DNA from 4 places in the Kitasatospora sp. NPDC005751 genome. Region 4 is predicted to be linked to each of the others. Evidence: riboswitches for the same ligand, from Rfam matches in the RefSeq annotation. Region 4 holds a riboswitch; each other region holds the start of a gene.
The links. Region 4 has a riboswitch for cyclic di-AMP ahead of ABZ497_RS10565 (glycoside hydrolase family 16 protein). Riboswitches for the same ligand answer to the same signal wherever they lie in the genome.
Positions count from the first base shown of each region.

Region 1 (5,795 bases), on a different contig from region 4:
TCGCACCGCCGTGACCCTCCGTCAGACCGTCCGTATGCTGTGAGACATCTCACGCGCCACCGCCGCAACGCGCGGCACCTCCTGTCACGTCTCAGGCAGAAGTGGTAGCCACATAGGGATTGATCACGGTATGTCCGAGTTTCGGGCACCCCGCCCCTCCCGGTACGGCAGCCGACTGCAGCGTTGGCCGGGGGATGTCCTACGATCTCCGCCATGAGCACCGCAGCCATCCCGGGCGCGCCACTGCCCGTCCGCACCCCAGGCTCCCGTGCGCGGGGGCGCCACCGACGCCCCGAGCGCCCCGAGATCCCGGCCGGATCCCCGGCCCTGGTGCTCGCGGTGCCCGCGACCGCCGGGCCGGAGTCCCGTTCCGTGGTCGAGGAACTGCTGTCGATCGTACGCAGCGAGCAGAACGGCGTGCAGACCGCGGCCGGTTACCTCGACAGCGGCGCGGGCGGGAGCGAGCCCGGCCGTGACGAGTACTCCGTCGCCGAACTGCTGGCGCACGCCGCCGAGTCGGGCCTGCCCGCCCCGGTCGTGGTGCCGCTGGTCCCCGGCCCGCACGGTTTCCTGACCGAACTGCACGCGCTGGCCGCCGAGTACGGTGCCCACGTCACCGATGTCCTCGGCCCGCACCCGCTGCTCGCCGAGGCCGTCCACGTCCGGCTCTCCGAGGCGGGGCTGGCCCGCGCCGACCGCGCCCGGCTGTTCGCCATCGCGACGGCCGCGGACGGCGTCGTCCTCACCACCGTCGGTGGCGAGGAGGCCGCCGCGGCGGCCGGGATCACCGGTGTGCTGCTGGCCGCCCGCCTCGCGGTGCCGGTCGTGCCCGCCGCGCTCGACGTGCCCGGCTCGGTGGCCGCCGCCGTCGCGCACCTCAAGGAGACCGGCTCCCAGCGCCCCGCGCTGGCCCCGCTGGTGATCGGCCCGGAGGCCGACTCCGAGCTGCTCGCCACGGCCGCCGAGGAGACCGGCTGCCCGAGCGCCGCGCCGCTCGGCGCCTACCCCACGGTGGGCCAGCTGATCGCCGCCACCTACCTCGCCGTGCTGCCGGCCGTCGCCCCCGAGGCGTTCGCCGCGCAGGCCGCCGCCGAGGAGGCCGCTGCCCAGGAGGCCGGGGAGCCCGCCGCCGAGTAGCGGACCCCGAACGCCGAAGGGCCCGGAGCGCACCCGCTCCGGGCCCTCGCCGTACCCCCCGCCGTACGTGTCCCCGCCGCACCGGCCCCTCTCCGTACGGGCCCGCGCCGTACCGGTCCGCGGCGCGTCGGTGCGGGCCCCGGCGGGCCCCGGCCGGCCTCAGGCCCGCCTCAGGTCCGCCCGCCCACCCGGCCGGTGGCCGCCGCCGCGTCCTTGAGCCGCAGCGCCGGGAGCTGCACCGGCCGGGACTGCGCGGCGAAGGCGGCCACCGGCACGCCGGTGGCGTTCCACGGCGACCGCCCGCCGCCACCGTCCGCCTTGCGCACCTGGAGCACCTCGGTCTGCCCCGCCCGGCGCAGCAGGATGTTCTTCGGCGGCGCGGACTCCGGGTCCATCCAGAGCTCGTTGCCGTCGAACTCGCAGTCCAGGACGAGGATGTCGTCCGGCTTGCCGTCCGGGGTGGCCCGGAAGGCGATCCCGGCCCGGCGGTGGCCGGTGAACCGGCTGCGGCTGAAGGTGACCGCCTCCCCGGCGAGTTCGTGGCGTGCGGTGGAGACGCCGTAGTCGCTCTGCCCGGCGGCGTCGATCAGCAGGCCGTCAAAGAGGGTCCCCTTGTCCCGGCCGAGCGAGTGCAGCGCCACTCCCCCGCCGCCATTGCCGTACAGCACGCTCGCGGTGTAGTCGAAGTCGTTGAGGTAGGCGCCGTGCTCGATGCCCCACCCGCCGTTGTGGTAGGCCGCGAACTCGGTGACCACGTGGTGCTGCTGGGCGTTCAGCCAGACGAAGATGCCGTCCCGCAGGTTGTTGTGGGCCAGGCAGCGCTGGAACGTCCAGACCCCCTCGCTGTTCTCCGGCCACTCGAAGCCGGAGGCGCCGTCGGCCCCCTGGACGCCGACGGCCACGCAGTCCAGCGCCTTGCCACCGGTGCCGGCGCCGAGGTTGAAGCCGGTCAGCCGGTAGGCCCGCGGGTTGGGCTCCAGCCGCGTGCGGGAGGCGACGCAGGACTCGTAGACGATGTCGTCGGAGGGCTGCTGCGGGGTGCGGGTGTCCGGCGGGCCGTCCCACCAGTAGGCGTCCTCCCAGGTGTCGTGGCTGATGCAGCTGCGGAAGGTGATGCCGTGGCTGGCGTGCGGGACGAAGGCGTGGCTCCCCGCGTCGCGGACCACCAGGCCCTCGACGACGGTGCCCCGGGTGGTGTCGCCCAGCATGTGGAAGTGCAGCCCGTACCGGCCGAGCACCGGGGCGGTCACCGGGGCGCTGCCGTCCGGGCCCTTCCAGGACTCCGCGGTGTCGGTGCGCGGGCCGACCCAGCGCAGCGCCGCGTGCCGCAGGTCGGCCCGGCGGGAGGTGGTGAGGTGGACGTGGGCGCGGCCCTCGGCGGTGCCCTCGATCCGCACGCTGCGGGTCAGGTTGAGCACCTCGGCGCCGACCGTGACGCCCCCTCCGGCGCCGACCCGGGGGTGCGCGTACGTCAGCGGCGCCTCCAGGGTGACGGTGGATCCGCTGACGGACCGGACGACGGCGAGGTCGTAGCGGGTGGAGAAGCCGTCCTCGCCGGGCGGGCCGGTCGGGGTGACGGCCAGTTCGTCGCCGGGCAGCCAACCGGTGGGCGGCGCGGCCAGGCTGACGGTGGTGTCGCCCGCCTCGAGCGCCCGGTCAGCGCGTACCCAGGCGGTCTTGGCCGCGCCGTCCAGCCGCAGGTACCCGGCGCCGGTGACCCAGAGGCCGACGTCGGTGTCGACCACCTTCATGCCGTCCCCCCGGAAGCGCCGCTCGTCGACGGCGGGGAAGCGCACGGTGTGCACGGCGGCGCCCTCGGGGGCGAGCGCGAGGGTGCCGCGGATCTCGACGTTGCCCGCGGCGGCGAGGGTGAGGCTGCGGTCGGCGGCGAAGGTGAGCGCACCGCCCGGCTCGACCAGCAGCGAGCCGATCGCGGCGTCGGTGTCGAGCAGCACCCGGTCGGTGATCCGGACGGCGCTCTGCGGTCCGGGTACCCGGCCGCCCCAGCCGGCCGGGTCCGACCAGGGGCGGCCGCCCTGGTCGGGGGTGGGTGCGGGGGCGGCTCCGGCGGTGGGCTGCCCGGGCGCGCCCGTCCCCTCGGCGGGGGCGCCGTGCCGGTGCTCCGCGGCCGGGTCGGCCGCTCCCGGCCCCGTGGCGGGGTCCTCCGCGGCGGCGACGGGCGCGGAGCGGCCGTCCAGGGAGCGCCGCAGTGCCTCCTCGCCGCCGACCGCCGCGAAGACCGTGCCGACGGCGAGCCAGCGCAGCATCGTCCGCCGGGGCAGGGGAGTTCGGGGCTCGGCGGGCGGGATGTCCGCTCTGCGGTGTTTTGCCCGGCGGTGCGTTCCACGCGGCCGCTCGGCCGGCGCGCCGGCCTCCGGACCCTCGTCCATCGCCATCGCTGCGAAGCCCTCCCCCCAGACGGCCGCGTCGGTCCTGATGCCCTGAAGCATAGGCAGTTGCCGTGACTCCGACGGGCGTTGCTCGAAATCGGTCATTTCTGATCATGGTGGACAGCCATTCAGCACGCTCCTCATAAACTGTGATGACCGTCACACATGTTTGCGGTATGAACTTAAGTCTGCTTAACGTGCTCCCCGTTCGTGGCCACACGGACCCAGCCCACCCGCAACGCCGAGTCCTGCCGTCGGGTGCGCTGGCAGCGCAGAACGCACCACGGCAGGAGCGGGGGAACCACAGGTAAGTCGCCCGGGACCGGTTCGTACCGGTTCGGGGCTAGGGGTGAAGCCGCGTCCACAGCGCGGCCGGGCAACTCCAGCCCGAATCCGACAGCTCACCTCGCAGGCGTGGGAGAGGACCGCGTCACCATGCTGCCCACCAACGGCACCCGCCTGTCCGGCCGCACCCGCCGAGCGATCGCCACCCTCGGCGTCGTCGGCATCGGCCTCACCGTCCCCTGCCTCACCGCCGGCTCCGCCTCGGCCGCCTCCGTCGCCACCTGGGACAAGGTCGCCCAGTGCGAGAGCACCGGCAACTGGAGCATCAACACCGGCAACGGTTTCTACGGCGGCCTCCAGTTCACCAACTCCACCTGGGCGGCGTTCGGCGGCACCAGCTACGCCGCGCGTGCCGACCTCGCCACCAAGGACCAGCAGATCGCGGTCGCCGAGAAGGTGCTCGCCGTCCAGGGCCCCGGCGCCTGGCCCGTCTGCTCCGTCCAGGCCGGTCTGACCAAGGGCGGCACCCCGGCCGCCGTCGACACCGCGACCGCCGCCAAGCCGGCCGCCCCGAAGGCCACCCCGGCCCCGGCGCAGACCCCCGCCCCCGCCGCCAAGCCGGCCGCGCCCAAGGCCGCCCCGAAGGCCGCCGAGACCCCGGCCGCCGACTCCGCCCAGCAGTCGCAGGGCCGGAACTGGCAGCAGTACCGTCAGGACGCGCAGGCCTCCTCCGACTACACCGTGGTCGCGGGCGACTGGCTCTCCTCGATCGCCGACAAGAACAACGTCCAGGGCGGCTGGGAGCGGCTCTACGAGCTCAACCGCGGCACCCTCGGCGACGGCCCGCACGTCATCTACCCGGGCCAGCACCTGAGCCTGGGCGACCGCGCGAAGACCCGGGCCTCGGACGAGTCCGGCCAGGGCTTCGACTGGTTCAACCGCTCCTCGGGCGCCACCGGCAAGGCCGACGGCTCCACCGCGACCGCCACCAAGCCGGCCGCGCAGACCCAGGCTCCGGCCGCCAAGCCCGCCGCCCAGGCGTCGGCCGAGGCGCCGGCCCAGGCCGCCACCGGCAGCATGGCCGCCGCGGTCTCCTTCGCCCAGTCGAAGGTCGGCCAGGCCTACGTCTACGGCGGCACCGGCAACGGCGGTTGGGACTGCTCCGGCCTGACCCAGGCCGCACTGCGCGCCGCGGGCGTCTCCGTCCCGCGGGTCGCCGCCGACCAGGCCGCCGCCAGCACCCACGTCTCGCTGGACGCCCTCAAGGCCGGCGACCTGCTGTTCTGGTCCAACAACGGCCAGGACTCGGGCGTCTACCACGTCGCGCTCTACATCGGCGACGGCAAGTACGTCGAGGCCGCCAACCCGAGCGTGGGCGTGCGGACCCAGACCATCGCCAACTGGGCCCCGGACTTCGCCGGCCGGGTCTGATCCCGCCCGCGGTCCGCACGCGGTCCGCGCCACCCGCCGCAGCCCCCGGGGAGAGTCTGGTCGCTCCTCCCCGGGGGCTCCGGCACGCCCGCGCGCGGGACGGCCCGGGCCCGGGCCCGGGCATGGCCGAACCCGGGCCCGGCGGGCATGCTGCTGCTCTGCACCCGAGGAGGAGTCACATGGCCCAGGTCACCGTCACGCTCGACGCCAATCTCGCGATCGACGCGATGATGCTCTCCGGCACCAGGAACCCGCAGGACGCCGTGGAGCTGATCCTGCGCGACTACCTCGCCCGGGGGCGGCGCACCGAGAGCCGGACCGGCGAGGCCGCCGACGGGCAGCGGACCGGACAGCAGCGCCCGACCGCGCAGGAGGGCTGAGGGCGGACAGGACGGGGCCCCGGAGGACTGGATCGTCCTCCGGGGCCCCGGTCGTCGTCTCAGCGGGCGCGGGCGCCCGTGGAACCGCGCATCACCAGCTCCGGCTGGAACATGAACTCACCGCGCTGGGCGGCGTTCGCGCCGACCTCCTCCAGCAGGGCGTCGACGGCGG
Region 1 is NZ_JBEXYC010000020.1:14,034-19,828, forward strand. It holds gene ABZ497_RS19635 (hypothetical protein) at 214-1,137, shown strand; gene ABZ497_RS19640 (hypothetical protein) at 1,308-3,587, opposite strand; cyclic di-AMP (ydaO/yuaA leader) riboswitch at 3,797-3,955, shown strand; gene ABZ497_RS19645 (transglycosylase family protein) at 3,942-5,243, shown strand; gene ABZ497_RS19650 (hypothetical protein) at 5,423-5,623, shown strand; gene ABZ497_RS19655 (LacI family DNA-binding transcriptional regulator) at 5,683-5,795, opposite strand, start outside.
Region 1: linked by a shared signal. The riboswitch ahead of ABZ497_RS19645 (transglycosylase family protein) and the one ahead of ABZ497_RS10565 (glycoside hydrolase family 16 protein) in region 4 are both predicted to bind cyclic di-AMP.

Region 2 (5,795 bases), on a different contig from region 4:
ATCGCGAAGATGCCGCCCCAGCCGAGCACCGTCATGCTCAGCGCGAGCCAGATCTGCGGCTTGCGGAAGACGGCCAGCTCCGGGCCGAGCCGGGTGTCCTCGGCGCGCGGCTGGACGGGCACCAGGGCCGCGATGCCGGCGAAGCCGATCGCGCCGAGCGCCGCGACCACGTAGAAGGTGGAGCGCCAGCCGAAGTGCTGGCCGAGCAGGGTGCCCATCGGCACGCCGAGCACGTTGGCGGCGGTGAGCCCGGTGAACATCAGGGCAATGGCGCCGGCCCGCTTGTGCGGGGCGACGAGGTCGGCGGCGACCACCGAGCCGATGCCGAAGAAGGCGCCGTGCGCGAAGGCCGCGAGCACCCGGCCGACCAGCAGCAGACCGAAGGCGGGCGCGACGGCGGAGACCAGGTTGCCGGCGATGAACAGGCCCATCAGCATCAGCAGCATCCCCTTGCGGGGGATCCGGGTGCCGAGGACGGTGAGCAGCGGGCCGCCGATCACGACACCGAGTGCGTAGCCGGAGATGAGCAGGCCGGCGGTGGGGATGGACACCGAGAAGTCGCCGGCGACCTCGGGCAGCAGGCCCATGATCACGAACTCGGTGGTGCCGATGCCGAAGGCGCTGATCGCCAGCGCCAGGAGCGCGAGGGGCATGAGGGGACCGCTTTCCAGAGCGTACAGAAGCGTACAGAAGATTGCGTGTGCAACTACCAGCGTCGACAATACGACCGAGCGCCGGATACTTGCAAGCGCTCGCTATCTCCACCTGCAATCCCTTGCACCCGCGCACCCTCCAGCGCGACCCGCGAACCACCCGCGCACACCTTGCCCTCCCCTGGCGAAGTGATTAGGTTAGCCTCACCTAACTAACGGAGGTCGTCATGAGCCCCAGTCCCGTCGACGTCGAGGCGCCCGAACCCACCGCCGCCGAACGGGTCTGCAGCCTGCTCAGCGCCACCTCCTCCGTGGTGATCCGGGCCTGCGGCGAGTACCACGACCTGGACACCCCGGTCTCGGTACACGGCTCCCGGCTGCGCCTGGGCGCACCGCTCGACTCGCCGCTCACCCTCGCCGTGACCCGCGAGCAGGACGGTCTGGCCGTCGTCCTGGACCTCACCGACATCGCCCCGGTCGCCGTCCGCGACCGCGTCCGCGGCCGTCTCACCCTGGCCGGCCGGCTGCACCTCGCCCACCTCGCCGACGACGGCCTCAGCGTCCACCTGCGGCTGGACGTCGCACACGCCGTCCTCTCCACCCCGTACGGCACCACCGCCCTCACCGGCGCCGACCTCGCCCTGGCCGCGCCCGACCCGCTGGCGCGCTTCGAGGCGGCGATGCTCACCCACCTCGCCGACGACCACCCGGACGCCCTCGCCGTGCTCACCCGGCTGCTGGACCGCGAGTTGCTCGTCGGACACCCCGACGTCCGCCCGCTGGCCCTCGACCGGCACGGCCTGGTGCTCCGCCTGGACCACCCCTACGGCCACCGCGACGTCCGCCTGGTCTTCCCCGAGCCGGCCCGCGACGCGGACGAGTTCGGCCACCGCGTGCACCAGCTGCTGACCGCCGCCAACAGCGACCTGCCCGCCCACCGGTCCTGACCCCCGCCGGGGCAGCCCATTCCTTTCACCGCGACCGCCGACCGAGAATTGACGGCCCGTCCGACCGCGGACGGGCCGTCGGCACATCCCGGAAGGCCCCCCAGGAAGGCTTTCCGGAAAGGCTTTCGGAAGGCCTTCCGCACGACGGAACCGACCACTCGGAAGCGCCGGATGGAAACCCTGATCGTGGGGGGGCACCTGCCTGTCAGAAGGGCACGAAAAAGGCCGGCCCGGCTCGCGAAGGAAATTCGCGAGCCGGGCCGGCCAGGGCGTGTCCCGCGCCCATGATCCGCTGACGGTGCGGCGACCACCCGGTCGAGCGGTCACCCGACATGACCATCCCGGGAGGTCGTACGCCCCGCACCCAGCGGAAGTCCGACCTCAGGTCAGAGGGAGACGCCGTGCGCCCGCAGGTAGGCGATCGGGTCGATGTCCGAGCCGTACTCCGAGCCGGTGCGGATCTCGAAGTGCAGGTGCGGGCCGGTCACGTTGCCGGTGGCACCCGAGAGGCCGATCTGCTGGCCGGCGGTGACGGTCTGACCGATCTTCACACCGATCGAGGACAGGTGCGCGTACTCGGCGTAGTGGCCGTCGGCGAGCTTGATCTCGACCTCGTTGCCGTAGGCGCCGCCGTTGCCGGCCTTCACCACGGTGCCGGCGCCGACGGCGCGCAGCGGGGTGCCGGTGGAGGCGACGAAGTCGGCACCGGTGTGGTGACCGGAGGCCCACATCGAGCCGGCCACGCCGTAGGCGGTGCCGAGCTTCGGGTTGGCGAGGGGGGCGACGAAGCCCGAGGTGCTGGCCACGGCGGCCGGCGCGGCGGGAGCGGCCGGAGCGGCCGGCTTCGCGGCGGGGGCGGCCGGCTTGGCGGCGGGGGCGGCCGGCTTGGCAGCCGGGGCCTCGGCGGGCTTGGCGGCCTGGACCGGCTTCGGGGCGGCGTGCTGGGCAGCCGGCTTCTGCGCGTCCTGCGAGACCTGCGGCTTGGCGGCCGGGGCGGCGGGCTTGGCGGCCTCGGCGGCAGCCGGAGCGGCGGCGGCCTTGGCACCCAGCGCGAGCTGCTGACCCGGGAAGATGAGGTTCGGGTTGGCACCGACGACCGAGCGGTTGTGGTCGTAGAGGGCCTTCCAGCCACCCTCGACCTGCTTGGCGTCGGCGATCTTCGACAGGGTGTCCCCGCCGACGACCTTGTAGCTCTCCTCGGCCGGCGCGGCGGCCGGCTTGGCGGCCTCGGCGGCCGGCTTGGCGGCAGCGGCCGGCGCGGCGTCGACGCTGGTGGCGCCGGTCCAGGTGGAGGTCTGCGCGGGCTTGGCGGCCGGAGCGGTGTGGGCCTGGGCGCTGATGGTGGTCACCAGCGGGAGGGCGAAAGCGGCGCCGGTCACGGCGGTGGCGATGCCGATGCGGGCGGCGCGGGGCAGGGTGATACGACGAGCCTGTGCGGGCATGGCGAACTGTCCTCTCCGACGCCTGCGAGGTGAGCTGTCGGGTTCGGGCTGGAGTTGCCCGGCCGCATAGCGCGGCTTCACCCCAAGCCGGACCGTGAATTCCGGTCCGGCGACTTACCTTTGGGTCCCCCGCTCCTGCCGTACAGAGTTCGGTTCGTACCACCGGGCAGCGGCAGGACTAGGCGTTCCACCCGGTGGCCACCCGGTCCAATGCCGGGCGGTCGCTGAACTAAAACTCATCCGCCCGGGCGAAGCAATGTCGATCTCTTGAATCGACAACCACTACCGGGAAGGCCGTGACACTCCGAATGATCGGCTGCACAGTATGTGCACAATCGATTCACCGCGTGCCACTGATCCACGACGCTCCGCCGATTTCGGTGTCCGTACGCATGCGATCACCTACGGAAAGCCATCCGCCGACACACCCCCGGTGACCCTTGTCACGTCGCCTCCCGGAGCGCAGGATCAGGCGGTGGCCACCTCCGAGGCCGGCACCCTGCGCCTGGGCACCGCGCAGGGCCGCTGGGTACTACTGGCGACGGTGCTCGGCTCCAGCATGGCGATGCTCGACGGCACCGTCGTCAACGTCGCACTGCCCCGGATCGGCACCGATCTCGGCGCTCCGCTCGCCGCCCTGCAATGGACGCTCAACGCCTATCTGCTCACCCTGGCCGGCCTGATCCTGCTCGGCGGCGCGCTCGGTGACCGCTACGGCCGGCGCCGCGTCTTCCTGATCGGCGTGCTCTGGTTCGCCGCCGCCTCGGCGGCCTGCGCCGCGGCCCCCACCATCGAGGTGCTGGTCGCCGCCCGTGCGGTGCAGGGCGTCGGCGGGGCGCTGCTCACCCCCGGCTCGCTGGCGATGCTCCAGGCGGTGTTCCACCCTGACGACCGCTCGGCGGCGGTCGGCCTCTGGTCCGGCCTCGGCGGGGTGTCCGCCGCGATCGGCCCGTTCCTCGGCGGCTGGCTGGTGGACGGCCCCGGCTGGCGGTGGATCTTCCTGTTGAACGTCCCGCTCGCCGCCCTGGTGGTCGCGGTGGCCTCCCGGCACGTCCCGGAGAGCCGGGACGAGAGCGCGACCGGCCGGTTCGACGTCCTCGGCGCGGCGCTGGCCGCGCTCGCGCTGGGCTCGGTCACCTACGCGCTGACCGCGGCGGGCGACGGGCTCTCGGCCGTGGTGTGGGTGTCCGGCGCGGCCGGCCTGCTGCTGGGCACGGCCTTCGTGGTGGTCGAACGCCGCGTCCCGGAGCCGATGCTGCCGCTCGGCCTCTTCTCCTCCCGCCTGTTCACCGCGGTGAACCTGGTCACCCTCTGCGTCTACGCGGCGTTCAGCGGCGTCTTCTTCCTCCTGGTCGTCCAGCTGCAGATCGTCTCCGGCTTCTCCCCACTGGTCTCCGGGCTCGCCCTGCTGCCGATCACCGTGCTGATGCTCGCGCTGTCCGCCCGGGCCGGCCGGCTCGGCAAGCGGATCGGCCCGCGCCTCCCGCTCACCGTGGGGCCGCTGCTCTGCGCGACGGGGGTCCTGCTGATGCTGCGGATCGGCTCCGACGCCTCGTACTGGACGGACGTGCTGCCGGCCGCCACCGTGATGGGCTGCGGGATGGTCCTGCTGGTCGCGCCGCTGACCGCGACGGTGCTCGCGGCGGTGGAGGTCCGGCATGCCGGGATCGCCAGCGGCGTCAACAACGCCGCCGCCCGCGCGGCCGGGCTGCTCGCGGTGGCCGCCCTGCCGGCGCTGGCCGGGCTCAGCGGCGAGGCCTACCGGGTGCCGGCCGCGGTGGACTCCGCCTTCCGGACCGCGATGCTGATCTGCGCCGGGCTGCTGGTCACCGGCGCGGTGACGGCGTTCACCACCGTCCGGGGCAATGTGCTGGCCCCCGAGGACCACCCGGTCGCCGAGCCGGACTGCGCCTACGCCTGCGGCACCGCCCCTCCGCTGGATCCGGGCCATGCCGCCGCCGGACACGGCGAAGGCCCCGCCACCGGATCGGCGGCGGGGCCCACGAAGGCCTGAGGCAACGTCAGAGGATGTCGCCCGGGGCGTACTTGGCGGCCTCGGGGTAGGCGGTCGCGACGGCCTCGACCTGGCGGACCACCTCGGCGACCTGGGCACCGGCCGCGCCGGTGAAGGAGAGCCGGTCGGCCAGCAGCGCGTCCAGCCCGGCCCGGTCCAGCGGGATCCGCGCGTCCGCCGCCAGCCGGTCCAGCAGCTCGTTCTCCCGCGCGCCGGCCCGCATCGCCAGCGCCGAGGCGACGGCGTGCTCCTTGATGACCTCGTGCCCGGTCTCCCGGCCGACGCCCGCCCGCACCGCGCCCATCAGCACCTTGGTGGTGGCCAGGAACGGCAGGTAGCGGTCCAGCTCGGCCTCGATCACGGCGGGGAAGGCGCCGAACTCGTCGAGGACGGTCAGGAAGGTCTCCAGCAGGCCGTCGAAGGCGAAGAAGGCGTCCGGCAGCGCGACCCGGCGGACCACCGAGCAGGAGACGTCGCCCTCGTTCCACTGGTCGCCGCCCAGCTCGGCGGTCATCGAGGCGTACCCGCGCAGGATGACGGCCAGGCCGTTGACGCGCTCGCAGGAGCGGGTGTTCATCTTGTGCGGCATCGCGGAGGAGCCGACCTGGCCCTCCTTGAACCCCTCGGTGACCAGCTCGTGGCCGGCCATCAGGCGGATCGTCTTGGCCAGGCTGGACGGCCCGGCCGAGAGCTGGACGAGGGCGGTGAGCACCTCGAAGTCCAGCGAGCGCGGGTAGAC
Region 2 is NZ_JBEXYC010000017.1:101,965-107,759, forward strand. It holds gene ABZ497_RS18310 (MFS transporter) at 1-653, opposite strand, end outside; gene ABZ497_RS18315 (DUF2470 domain-containing protein) at 881-1,600, shown strand; gene ABZ497_RS18320 (LysM peptidoglycan-binding domain-containing M23 family metallopeptidase) at 1,987-3,042, opposite strand; cyclic di-AMP (ydaO/yuaA leader) riboswitch at 3,047-3,207, opposite strand; gene ABZ497_RS18325 (MFS transporter) at 3,518-5,056, shown strand; gene purB (adenylosuccinate lyase) at 5,064-5,795, opposite strand, start outside.
Region 2: linked by a shared signal. The riboswitch ahead of ABZ497_RS18320 (LysM peptidoglycan-binding domain-containing M23 family metallopeptidase) and the one ahead of ABZ497_RS10565 (glycoside hydrolase family 16 protein) in region 4 are both predicted to bind cyclic di-AMP.

Region 3 (5,795 bases), on a different contig from region 4:
CAGCCGAGCAGTAACCGGACACAGCGCATCGCGCTGCGCGCGGTGGGGCTGCTGCGCGGGGCCCGGCTCTCGTCCTCGGAGGGGGGAAGCCACGGTGAGGTCAGGTCCATGGGATTTCCCGGCCTTTCCGTCGCCTTGTCGGGCACCCAATTCTTCATACCTCATTTCCGATGCCGGTGAAGGGTGACCCGGACGGCGCACCGGTGCCGGGGTGCGGACGCCGGTGGTGCCCTGCCCGGCCGCTCCGACCGGGTGGTCCGCCGTGGTCCGGCCGACCCGCCGCGCGGGGTGCGCCGGGTGCGGCGCCCGGCCGGGGGAACTCACGGAGCCGGGCGCGCGGTGGGGGCGGGGCTCAGGCCCCGGGCCAGTTCCGGAGGCCGCCGGTGAGGAGGGTGATCAGGCGGTCCTGGGTGTCGGAGAGGTTCTCGGCGAGCTGGAACCCGCCGCCGATCGACAGCGAGGCGAAGCCGTGGGCGACCGAGCGGACGGTCCGGGCGGCGTGGACGGCCTCGGAGCCCTCCAGCCCGTAGCCGCGGAGCACCGCGAGGATCGCCCCGACCAGCCGGCCGCCCGCCCTGGCCAGGTCGTCGTCCGGCTGCGGGGCCTGCGGCAGCGCGGTGTACCGGTGCGGGTACTCGGTGGCGTAGCCGTGGTAGGCCCGCAGGACGGCGGCGACGGCGTCGTCCCCGCCGCGGCCGAGGGCGGCCTCGGCGAGCCGGTCGGCGAGTTCCTCGGTGACCCGGACGGCGATCAGCCGGCGCAGCTCGGCGAGTCCGCCGCTGACGTGCTTGTACAGCGAGGGGGTGGCCACCTTGGCCCGTCCGGCGACGGCGGCCAGGGTGAGGGCCTCGGGGCCCTGTGCGTCGATGAGGGCGAGGGCGTGGTCGACGACCTGCTCGGGGGTCAGTCCGACTCGGGGCATGGTGCGGTCTCCGTGGGCGAGGTAGCGGGCGGGCTCGGGCCGGCGCGGCGCGGAAGGGCGGGCTCAGGCCAGCTCGGCGAGGAAGGGCAGCAGGGCGTCGGCGGTGGCCTGCGGCCGGTCGGCCATCGGGTAGTGCCCGGAGCCCTCGATCATCACCTTGCGGCCGTTCAGCGCGGCGGCCTGCCGGTCGGCGACCAGCTGGGGGTCGGGGAAGTCGGGGTCCTTGGTGCCCATCAGGACCAGCGCCGGGCAGCTCACGGCGGCGGTCCAGCCGTTCGGCGCGGAGTCCCCGCGCACGTAGCCCCGGGTGGCCTGCTTGCGGCCCGGCGTGCGCATCGCGGCGACCAGTCCGTCCACGTAGGCGTCGAAGTCGGCCGGCTTGGGGCCGGGGTACGCCATCTTGCGGTGGTAGAGGCCCCAGGACGCGGGCGAGTGCACCAGCAGGACGCCCATCACGCCGAACATCGCGCGCTGCAGCGCGTTCGGCGGCGGGTTCTCGACGAAGGCGTCCACCAGGACGATCCCGGCGACCCGTTCCGGCGCGTCCCCGGCCACCTTGACCACCGTCGCACCGGCGTAGGAGTTGCCGACCAGCGTGGCGCGGTCGATGCCGAGGTGGTCCAGCAGGGCGAGGACGTCGGTGGCGATCGCGGCCGGCGTGTAGTCGTCCCAGGCGATCGAGGACTCGCCGAAGCCGCGCAGGTCCAGGGTGATCACCCGGTGGCCCGCGGCCACCAGCAGCGGGCGCAGGTGCCGGTACGCGGCACGGCTGTCGAGCATCCCGGGGAGCAGGACGAGGGGGGCGCCGTCGCCCTGCTCGGTGTCGTCGAAGGCCAGCCGGCCGCCGGGGAGGTCGAGGTACTGGGTGCTGGGGGTGAAGGTGCCGGGCATGGGGGCCTCCTCGGTCCGCGGGGCTGTCGGCGTTGCGCCGATAGCCATAAAGCTAAGGCTAATAGCCTTAGCCGTCAAGCCCTCGACCGGTCGGACCCCCGGGGCGGCCCCGGTGCCGCGGCTCAGACCCCCTCCACCTTGAACGGGTCGTGCTCGGCGAGCAGCTTCTCCAGCCGCGCCTGGTCCACCCGGGTGACGATCTCGTTGGTCTCCTGCCGGTCCCGGATCACCTTGGCCAGGGTGAAGGCGGAGGTGACGGTGTAGAGCAGGCCGACCGCGAGGAAGGCGCGGGTCCAGCCGCCGACCGGCAGATAGGCGATGCCGACGGCGAGGGCGCCGCCGGAGAGGGCGAAGGAGAGGACGGCCTGGAGGTGGTACGCGGCCGTGGTGCGTGACTGCATCGGTGCGTTCATGGCGCCAGGATGGCCGCGCCGGGAGTGCCGCACATGAGTAGGAGTACTCAAGTGGGGGACCGTTCGTTGACGTCCCCTCACGTTCGGTGGTGTCAGTTGCCGTCGATCCGCCCAAATCGCCCATCAGGTCACGTACCGCCCGGGTAGTATCCGGTTGTCCCGAACGGACGGCTTGGAATCAGAGGCTCCTAGGATTAACGTTTGATAACGCAGCGCGGTTCGTAACGCCGTACCCAGACGGCACCGTGCGCCGTCGCCTAATCCCGCCGGCCGGCCTCCGGGCAGGCCAGGGAGCCGGGGAACCATGTTCCTTGGGGTGAATCGGCCGGGCCCAGGCCCAGCCGTAGGAGACCTTCCTGCTCCGAACCCGTCAGCTAACCCGGTAGGCGCGAAGGAAGGAAAGGAGCGCGCCTCCGTGGCGTCGTCGCACTCTCCGGCACACCTGCCCGGCTCCCCCGCCGGCACCCAGCTGCTCGACCACCCCTGGCCGCCCGCCCACCCGGGCGAGTTCGGCGGGTCCGGCGCCGAGACCGGGCCGCAGGCCCCCGACAGCAACCGGCACCGGATGCCCCGTCAGACCCGCGGCACCGCCCCGCTGCTCGGCGTCACCGCCGTGGCCGCCACCCTCGGTGCGACCGGCTTCGCCTCCGCCACCCCGGCCGCCGCCCCCGCCGTCGAGGTCCCGGACGAGACCCCGGTCGCGCTCGCCGCGGACCCGGGCCTCGCGCTCGCCGCCCGGATCCAGCAGCAGGCCGACAGCCAGCGCACCGCCGCCGAGGAGGGCGCCCGCCTGCAGGCCGCCAAGGAGGCCGAGGTCAAGCGCGCGGCCCAGCAGCAGGAGGCCAAGCGGGCCGCCGAGGAGGCCGAGAAGGCCAAGCTCGCCGCCATCGAGCTGCCGGTGCGCGACTACCACCTCTCGGCCCACTACGGCCAGAGCGCCTCCTACTGGGCCCACCTGCACACCGGCCTGGACTTCGCCGCCGACACCGGCACCCCGGTCTACGCGGTCGGCCAGGGCACCATCACCTCGGCCGGCTGGGCCGGGTCGTACGGCTACCGGATCGTCGAGACGCTGCCCGACGGCACCGAGATCTGGTACTGCCACCTCTCCTCGATCATCAAGGGCTCCGGCAAGGTCGTCCCCGGCCAGCAGCTCGGCAAGGTGGGGGCCACCGGCAACGTCACCGGCCCGCACCTGCACCTGGAGGTCCGCCCCGGCGGCGGTGCCCCGGTCGACCCGGAGAGCTGGTTCGAGCAGCGCGGCGTGACCCCCTGACCGGCGTCACCTTCTGACAGCCCGCCGCGGTGCCCCGGTCGTCGTCACGACGGCCGGGGCACCGTCGCGTCTCAGGCCCCGGCGGCCGCGTCGGCCCCGTCCGGCCGGTCGGCGGACCCGTGCACGTGCCCGTCCCCGGGCGCGTAGCCGTACTCGTCCCCGTACTCGTCCCCGTACTCGTCGTCCCCGTACTCCCCGGCCTCCTCCGCCTCGCCGGGTGCCCCGGGCAGCTGCGCCAGGTACGCGTCGATCTCCTCCTGGCCCGGCTCCGGGGCCAGCTCCGGGAACTCCTCCACCAGCAGCCGCGGCAGCCCCGGCACCGTCCACTCGCCGAAGAGGTCCAGCGCGGCCTCGACGGCGGCCTCCTCGAACGCCCCGAAGTCCCCGGCCAGCTCGTCGGGCATCGGCCGGCCCTGCGCGGTGAGCTCCTCCAGGTTGCGGTAGCTGCGCCGCATCAGCCCCTGCTCCAGCAGCCGCCGGGCACCGTCGGTGGCCATCCCGACGCTGAGCGGCCGGGCGCCGTCCCAGCCCCCGTCGTCCACCGGGTCCAGCGCGCCCGTCGCCTCCAGCCGCTCGTAGGCGGCCGCCCGGTCCTCCGGCGCCAGCTCCCGGAACGCCTCCAGCCAGGCCCGGACCGTCGCCCCGTCGGCCGGGTCCACCCCGTCCGCGCGCAGCAGCAGCGTGTACAGCCGGGGCCAGGTCACCAGGTCGGCGCGGCGCAGCAGCCCGGCGGCCACCTCGCCCTGCCACTCGGCCTCCGCGTGCAGCCGCTCCTGCCGCTTGGCGTTCAGCCGCTTCGCCGCCCGCTGGTGGTCGATCAGCAGCCGCACCGCGGCGCCGTACGCCAGCGGGTCCTGCTCCGGCTCGGGCTGGACGTACAGGTAGAGCCGCTCGTACAGCAGTTGTTCCACGGCGTCCGAGGTCAGCTCCGGCCAGCCGTCACGCATCCTGCCCTCACCCAGCTCCAGCAGCGCCAGCACCGCCCGCACCGGCGCCTCGGCCACCGGCGGGTGGCCGTGCGCCTGCGCCCAGGCGAGCAGTTCGGCGGTTTTGGTGCGCGGGGCGAGCCGCAGGTCTTCTTCTTCCATGTCACGTAAGGTAACCGGAAAGCCCGGGTAGGGTCGGCAGGCATGGTCCCCGTCCGACTCACCGGCCCCCGCCTGGCCATCCGCGAGTTCCACCACAGCGCCGCCGACGTCGACGCCCTGTACGCGGTGTTCGGCGACCGGGAGGCCACCCGCTACCTCCCGTTCGAGCCGCGTGACCGCGAGGACTGCGCCGACCAGATCGAGCAGTACCTGGAGGAGGCGCAGCAGGACGAGCGGACGGTCTACCGGCTGGCCGTCACCCGCCGCGCCGACGCGGACGCCCCGTCCCGCGCCGTCCCGATCGGCAACGCCGCCCTCACGCTCGGCGGCCACCGCAGCGCCGACCTCGGCTACGCGCTGCGCCCCGACACCTGGGGCAACGGCTACGCGGGCGAGATCACCGGGCTGCTCTGCGACTTCGCCTTCGGCCCGCTCGGGCTGCACCGGCTGGTCGCCCGGGTGGACGTGGAGAACACGGCCTCGGTCCGGGTGCTCACCCGGGCCGGCTTCCGTCTGGAGGGCCGGATCCGGCACGACGTGCACCTGCGCGGCTGCTGGCGCGACTCCTTCCAGTACTCGCTGCTCGCCCACGAGTGGCCCCGGGTGGGGGGTTAACCCCCGGCCCGCTTCACGGGGGAGCCGGATGTCCGCCCGGCCCGGCCTTTGACAGGGTTGTGACGTCAGCCCGGCACGCCACCGAGAAGGACCCGAGGGCCATGAGCAGCAGCCTCAGCACGCAGCGCAGCGAGTACGACCGCGACGACGCGGTACGGCGCACCGAGGAGCCGCCGTACGCCTGGCGGGCGCCGTTCTCGTCCTACTACTACCGGGAGCTCGGCTTCACCCTCACCGCGGTGCCGGTGGCCCTCGCCGGGTTCGCCTTCGCCACCACGCTGTTCGCCTTCGGTGTCGGCACCCTCGTCACCGTGCTCGGCATGCCGGTGCTGGCCGCTCTGACCGCCGGGGCCCGGGGCTTCGGCCGGCTGGAGCGGGCCCGGGTCCGCGGCATGCTGGCGCTGGACGTGCCCGGCCCGAAGCCGGTCCGGGCGCGCCGGCCGGGCAGCTGGGGCGCGATCACCGCGCGGCTGGTGGACGCGGCGGGCTGGAAGGCCGTGCTCTACCAGGTGGTGATGCTCCCGTGGGCGCTCTTCAGCTTCGTGATGTCGCTGACGTTCCTGCTGGTCGGCTGGACGCTGGCGCTCTAC
Region 3 is NZ_JBEXYC010000014.1:134,999-140,793, forward strand. It holds gene ABZ497_RS16550 (SpoIIE family protein phosphatase) at 1-110, opposite strand, end outside; gene ABZ497_RS16555 (WHG domain-containing protein) at 353-922, opposite strand; gene ABZ497_RS16560 (alpha/beta hydrolase) at 986-1,813, opposite strand; gene ABZ497_RS16565 (YiaA/YiaB family inner membrane protein) at 1,936-2,226, opposite strand; cyclic di-AMP (ydaO/yuaA leader) riboswitch at 2,471-2,629, shown strand; gene ABZ497_RS16570 (M23 family metallopeptidase) at 2,642-3,502, shown strand; gene ABZ497_RS16575 (hypothetical protein) at 3,574-4,590, opposite strand; gene ABZ497_RS16580 (GNAT family protein) at 4,633-5,205, shown strand; gene ABZ497_RS16585 (sensor domain-containing protein) at 5,307-5,795, shown strand, end outside.
Region 3: linked by a shared signal. The riboswitch ahead of ABZ497_RS16570 (M23 family metallopeptidase) and the one ahead of ABZ497_RS10565 (glycoside hydrolase family 16 protein) in region 4 are both predicted to bind cyclic di-AMP.

Region 4 (5,795 bases):
CTGGAGGGCGGCGAGGTGGTGTACGTCGGACAGGTGCAGTCGCGGCGCTCGATGCGGATGTTCACCGAGGTCGGCCGCCGGGTGCAGCCGCACTGCACGGGCGTCGGCAAGGCGCTGCTGGCCCAGCTGCCCGAGGAGGAGGCGCGGGCCGTGCTCGGCCCGAACCCGCTGCCGGCGCACACCTCCTACACCGTGACCGACCCGCAGGAGCTGCTGGTCCAGTTGGCGCAGGCGCGTGAGCGCGGCTACGTGGTGGACGACCAGGAGCAGGAGATCGGGGTGCGCTGCATTGCGCTCGCGGTGCCCGGCGCGCCGACCCCGACGGCGCTCTCCGTCTCCGGCCCGGAGGCCCGGATCCGGGCACTGGAGGAGCAGGCCGGCGCGGCCTCGCTCGTCCCCGTGATGCACCAGATCGCGGCCCGGCTGGGGCAGGTCCTCGCCCCCTGACGCGGCGTCATCACCACCGCCCCGCAAGGGACACCGGCGCGGCTCGCCCGGAGTTCGCCCGTTCGGGCGGCCCGAGGGCGGGTCGGACCTGCCTGGGAGGACCGATCGCTCACGCTGAGTCCGTGCGCGCCCCGCGACGGTGCGGGGCGCCGGAAGACAAGGGCAGGGTGAGCGCGATGTCGCGTAGTACGTCCGTACGGGGAATTCTGGGCAGGTCACTGACGGTGGGATGCGCCCTGGTGGCGATGGTCGGCGGGACCGCCCTGGCGTGTCCGACCGACGACCCCGCACCGAGCGCCGAACCGGCGGTCGCGGCGGCGAAGCCGTCCGACTCCGACCTGGAGGTGATCCGGCTGGACCCGGACCCCGTCGCGCCCGGCGGTACCACGACGCTGCACGCCTTCATCGCCAACGACGGCCCGGACCGGACCGCCTCCGCGTTCACCGTGGTGATCACCCTGCCGGAGGGCGTGACGGCCGAGGCCCCGTTCTTCCCGGACAACTGCTACGAGTTCCAGAACGGCCACCGGGTGCGCTGCACCTTCCCGGCCGGGCTGAAGCGGTACCGGACCGCGACCGCACTGATCCCGCTCCGGGTGGCCTCCACCGTCCCCCTCGGCGATCTGGACGGCGGCTACGTGGCGGTGCGCAGCGACGACGACCGGAACGAGGCGAACAACCGCCAGCCGTTCACGGTCCACGTCGTGGAGAGCACCCGCGGCTGAGCGGGGCCACCGGAGCCGCGTGGGGGTCGCCCGGATCCCGTCCAGGCGGCCCCCGCGCGTGGCTTCCTAACGGTAGACCCGGACGTAGTCCGCGGCGAAGGTGATCGGAGTCGTGCCCGTCGGCGCGGCGTGGTACTGCCCGGCGCTCAGGGACAGGTTGAGGATCAGGTACGCGGACCAGTTGGCGCCGACGCCCTTGCCGTCCGAGAACACCTTCGTACCGTTGACGTACCAGTCGACCGAGGTGGCGCCGTAGTGGGTGCCGATGGTGACCCAGCCGTCCTTCGCGATCGCCTTGGCGTCGGTGTAGTACAGGTGGCCCGGGTTGACGTGGTTGGTCAGCTCCAGCAGGTTCGGGTTGTCGGGGTGGTACTCGAAGGAGTCGATCTCCCCGTTGCCGTTCTTCCAGGTCCACAGGGCCGGCCAGGCCCCCGTGCCGGCCGGGAGCTTGACCCGGGTCTCGGCGTAGTCGCCGGTCTTCACCTGGAAGCCCTCGCTGGAGTACTCGGTGGTGAGCAGCCCGGTGTCCCAGGACTTCTTGCCGTTCTCCAGCGTGTTGGCGCCCGGCTTGGCGGTGAACGTGGCGACGCCGTCGGCCACCGAGACGTTGTTCTTGTTCAGCCAGTCCAGCTTGTTGTCGTCCGGGTTGTGGTTGCCGTAGTGGTAGGCGCTGCTCTTGTCACCCGTCCAGCGCGAGCCGTAGGCGATCGGGCCGTTGAACTCGTCCGACCAGGTCAGCGACTTCCCGGCGACCGGGGCGCCGGTCGCCGGCGCGGTGGGGGCCGGGGCGGTGGGCGACGGCGTGGCGGTCGCGGTGGGCGACGGCGTCGGGGTGGGCTTGGGGGTGGCGGTCGGGTTCGGGGCGGGGGCGACGGTCGCGTCGGAGACCGCGAGCTGGCGCGAGGGCAGGTTGTGCCAGGCACCGCCGAGGTCCTGCCAGAAGCCGAACTGGGTGTACGTCCCGGCGGGCAGGGTGCGGGCACCGGTGGTGATCGACAGGCCGCTGGGGCAGATCTGCGCGTTGGAGACGTTGCCGGGGAAGTCGAGGTTGCGCCCGGCCGCGTCGCGGACGCCGACGCCGACGGTCTTGGCCGTGAAGCAGGACGAGGAGTGGACGGTCAGCGCGGCCGTGGTGGCCTTGCCCGCGACCATGGTGGCCGGGGCGAGCCTGTCCTGGGTGACGGTCGGCGCGGTGGCCGCCTGGGCGCCGGTGAGCGCCGGGACGCCGAGCAGGCCGGCGCCGCTGATGGCGAGCGCTCCGGTGGCGGCGAAGGCGGCCTTGCGGCCTCGGTGGGAGGGGCGGGCGTGGCGCGGGGTCGCGCGCCGGGCAGGCTTCTGCATGGCGGAGTCCTCTGTAGACGCCTGCGAGGTGAGCTGTCGGGTTCGGGCTGAGGTTGCCCGGCCGCCTGTGGGAGCGGCTTCACCCCTAGCCTCGGTCCGCACGCGCGAGCGCGTGGGCCGGGCGCTGACCTGGGTCCCCCGCTCCCGTCCGCTGCGGTGCTCGACTGCCGACCGGCGGGTGGACAGGACTCGGCGTCCCGACGGCGGGGTCCGCGAAGACGGACTCGTGCAGGCTAGGCAGGCCGCTCGAATGTCGACAAGCCGACGGGGGGTGTTGTCGCGCAGCTCACAGTGCGAGCCGTCCGGAGTGGATCAAGTCACCGGGGAAGTTGATCAGTTGGAGACGAGGCGGGGCGTGGGGCGGGCGCGGGGCGGGCGCGGGGCGGCCGACGGGATCGGCGGCGGGCCGGCGAGCGGGTGGCGGAGGTCCGGCCGGGGTGGGCGCGGCGCCGGCCCGGTGTCCGCTCCGGGGCCGGGTGCCCGCATGTCCGCCGCGAAGGTCGGCCGGTCGGATAGGTTGGGAGTCCAGCCGTACCGCACAGACGAGAGACGAGGACCCGCTCCGCCATGACCGCGCCCCTGCCCGCCTTCGCCGGCCGTACCTACCTCTTCCAGGTCGACAACGGCGCGGCCTTCCGCAACGCCTACTCGCCCGACGGCAAGCGGCTGCGCTGGGAGGGCCTCGGCGAGTCGGCGGGCCAGTGGGAGGACGTCGCGCTGCACATCGCCGAGATCGGGCCGGAGCTGTACTTCGTCAGCTGGACCGAGCAGAGCGGCATCACCGTCAGCCACGTGATGGACCTCGGCAGGCTGACGGTGCGCGCGTTCTGGACGTACGAGGGCGAGGGCGGCCGGGTCGGCGAGCTACACACCGGGACGCTGGAGCCGGTGGCCTGAGACCGGTCCGGGGCGCCAGTGTCCTGGCGTCCTGGTGACCGGGCGCGCTGGTATCCGGGCGTTCTGGCCGGGCGGGCGGGCCCGGTGGTGGTCAGACCGTGTGGCTCGGCACCTTGAGGTGCTGGGAGAGCCACTCCAGCGAGGACGGCAGCAGCCTGCTCCAGGTCTCGAAGTTGTGGCCGCCGGTCTTCATCATGCTGTAGGAGACCTTCATGGGCGCGTGCGCGGCGGCCACGAAGGCCTCGGTGTCCCGGCGGTAGTCGCCGTCGCCCTCCCTGGTCCCGGCCAGCAGGACGGACACCTCGGGCTGCGGCAGGTTCTTCAGCCGCCACATCAGGTCCGCCTCGTTGCGACGCTGCTGGCTGCCCCGGAAGAGGTCGCCGGTGGTCGGGTCGTCGGCGGCCTGGTAGTAGCCGGAGAGCGAGACGGCGGTCGGGAAGACCTCCGGGTGCCGCATGGCGAGCTTGAGGGCGCAGTAGCCGCCGGTCGAGTTGCCCATGAAGCCCCAGGCCTGCGGATCCGAGGAGACCCGGTAGGTCGCCTGGATCGCGGCCGGGACGTCCTTGGTGAAATACGTCTCCGACTGCGCGCCGCCCGGGATGTCCTCGCACTCGGTGTCCTGAGGGAGGGCGGGCGAGGGGCGCATCAGCACCATCACGGTCGGCTGCATCCGACCCTCCTGGAGCAGCTTGAGCGCCGCGCCCGGGTAGTTCAGCCGGGTCACCAGGTTCTTGGCGATCCCGGGGAAGCCGGTGCTCACGATCACCGCCGGGAACTGCCTCTGCGCGTACTCCGGCTGGAAGTACTGCGGCGGCAGGTAGACGTACCCGTCGGTGGAGAGCCGGGTGCCGGCGCCGTCGATCCGGACCTCGCGGATCTCGCCGGACTGCTTGGGGTCGCGACCGAGCGCCCCGCCGCCCTGGACCGACGCGTGCCCGATGGTCTCCACCTGGAGGCGCCCGGAGGCGTCCGCCTTGTTCTGGATGACGACCGGGCCGCTGTCGCCGGTGCCGAGCAGATCGTCCCAGCTGCTGTAGAAGGCGAAGTAGTTGTTGGCCACCAGGCCCAGCGCGGCGAGCACGGTGAGCTGGGTGGCGAGCAGCGCGCCGATCCGGCCGAGCACCGCCTGCCAGGTCGTCTTCGACAGTCTCGGCCACAGCCAGACCGTGCCGGCCATCATCACGACGGCGATCAATACGGTCAGCGCCAGCACCTTGTGGCTCGTCAGACCCATGTCCTACTTGCTCCCACGCCTCGAACTCCCCCGTCCCCGTTGTCAGGACAACTGTCAGGACAACCGGAACGGCCGCCCCGGTTCCCCCGTCCACCACGGAAGCCACCACCGAGGCGCGATCAACAACCCTAGCGGCCCGCCGGGCCCCCGTGGACCCGCCGACCAGCGGGTATGGCGGCCGGGGCGCTGCCGGGACCGCGGGAGAGCGGGCTGGCACGAGCGGAGTGACGGGCAGTGTGACGAGCGGTGTGGCGGGCGGTGTGGCGGGCGATGCGACGGGCGGCCCGGGCTGACCTCGCGTCAGCTGACGCTGCTCCAGAGGCGCAGGCCGGCCGTCAGTTCGCGCATGCACCGGGCGCCCAGCTCCTGGGGCGAGCCCGGCCCGGCGGCGGGGGCGTCGGAGAAGGCCCACTCCTCCAGGGCCACCCGGATGGCGGTGGTCGCGGCGGCGGCCGCGAGCCGGATCTCCAGCTCGTCGGTACCCCGGGGGCAGCGGGCGGTGAGCACCGCGCGCAGCCGCTCCTCCGAGTCGGCGTGCACGCGCTGCCAGACCGAGTCGAGCCGGGGATCGCGAAGCAGGTCGCGGGTCCAGTGCATGGCCTCCACGCCCGGGGTGTCGGTGGGCGTCAGCGACTCGACCGCCGAACGCTCCAGCGCCTCGCGGACCGGCAGATCGGCCGAGCTCTCCGCGAAGAGCAGCACCCACCGCCGGCCGCCGGCCGCCAGCAGCGGGGCGACGGCGTCCTCCTTCACGGAGAAGTAGCGGTAGAAGGTGCGCACCGAGATGCCGGAGGCGAGCGCGATCTCCTCGGCGGTGGTCGCCTCGGCCCCGCGCTCGGCGAAGAGCGCGGCGGCGGTACGGGCGATCTCCAGCCGGGTGGTGTCACGGCGGCGTTGGTTCAGGGTGGGGCGTCCGATCACAGCACTCAGCGTACGCGGACCGACGCACGCGGTGGCGCGATATGCCGGGGTGGCGCGTTGTGCCGGGATGGCGTGTTGTGCCGGGGTGGCGTGACACGCCTGGATGGCGCGGCATGTCGGGGTGGCGTGACACGCCCGGGTGGCGCGGCGTGTCGGGGTGGCGTGTTGTGCCGGGGTGGCGCGACACGCCCGGGTGGCGCGGCGTGCCTCGGCGGCGTTCCGCGCCGGGC
Region 4 is NZ_JBEXYC010000007.1:183,608-189,402, reverse strand. It holds gene ABZ497_RS10575 (IclR family transcriptional regulator) at 1-447, shown strand, start outside; gene ABZ497_RS10570 (hypothetical protein) at 672-1,172, shown strand; gene ABZ497_RS10565 (glycoside hydrolase family 16 protein) at 1,239-2,513, opposite strand; cyclic di-AMP (ydaO/yuaA leader) riboswitch at 2,518-2,641, opposite strand; gene ABZ497_RS10560 (hypothetical protein) at 3,081-3,410, shown strand; gene ABZ497_RS10555 (alpha/beta hydrolase-fold protein) at 3,502-4,644, opposite strand; gene ABZ497_RS10550 (TetR family transcriptional regulator) at 4,945-5,565, opposite strand.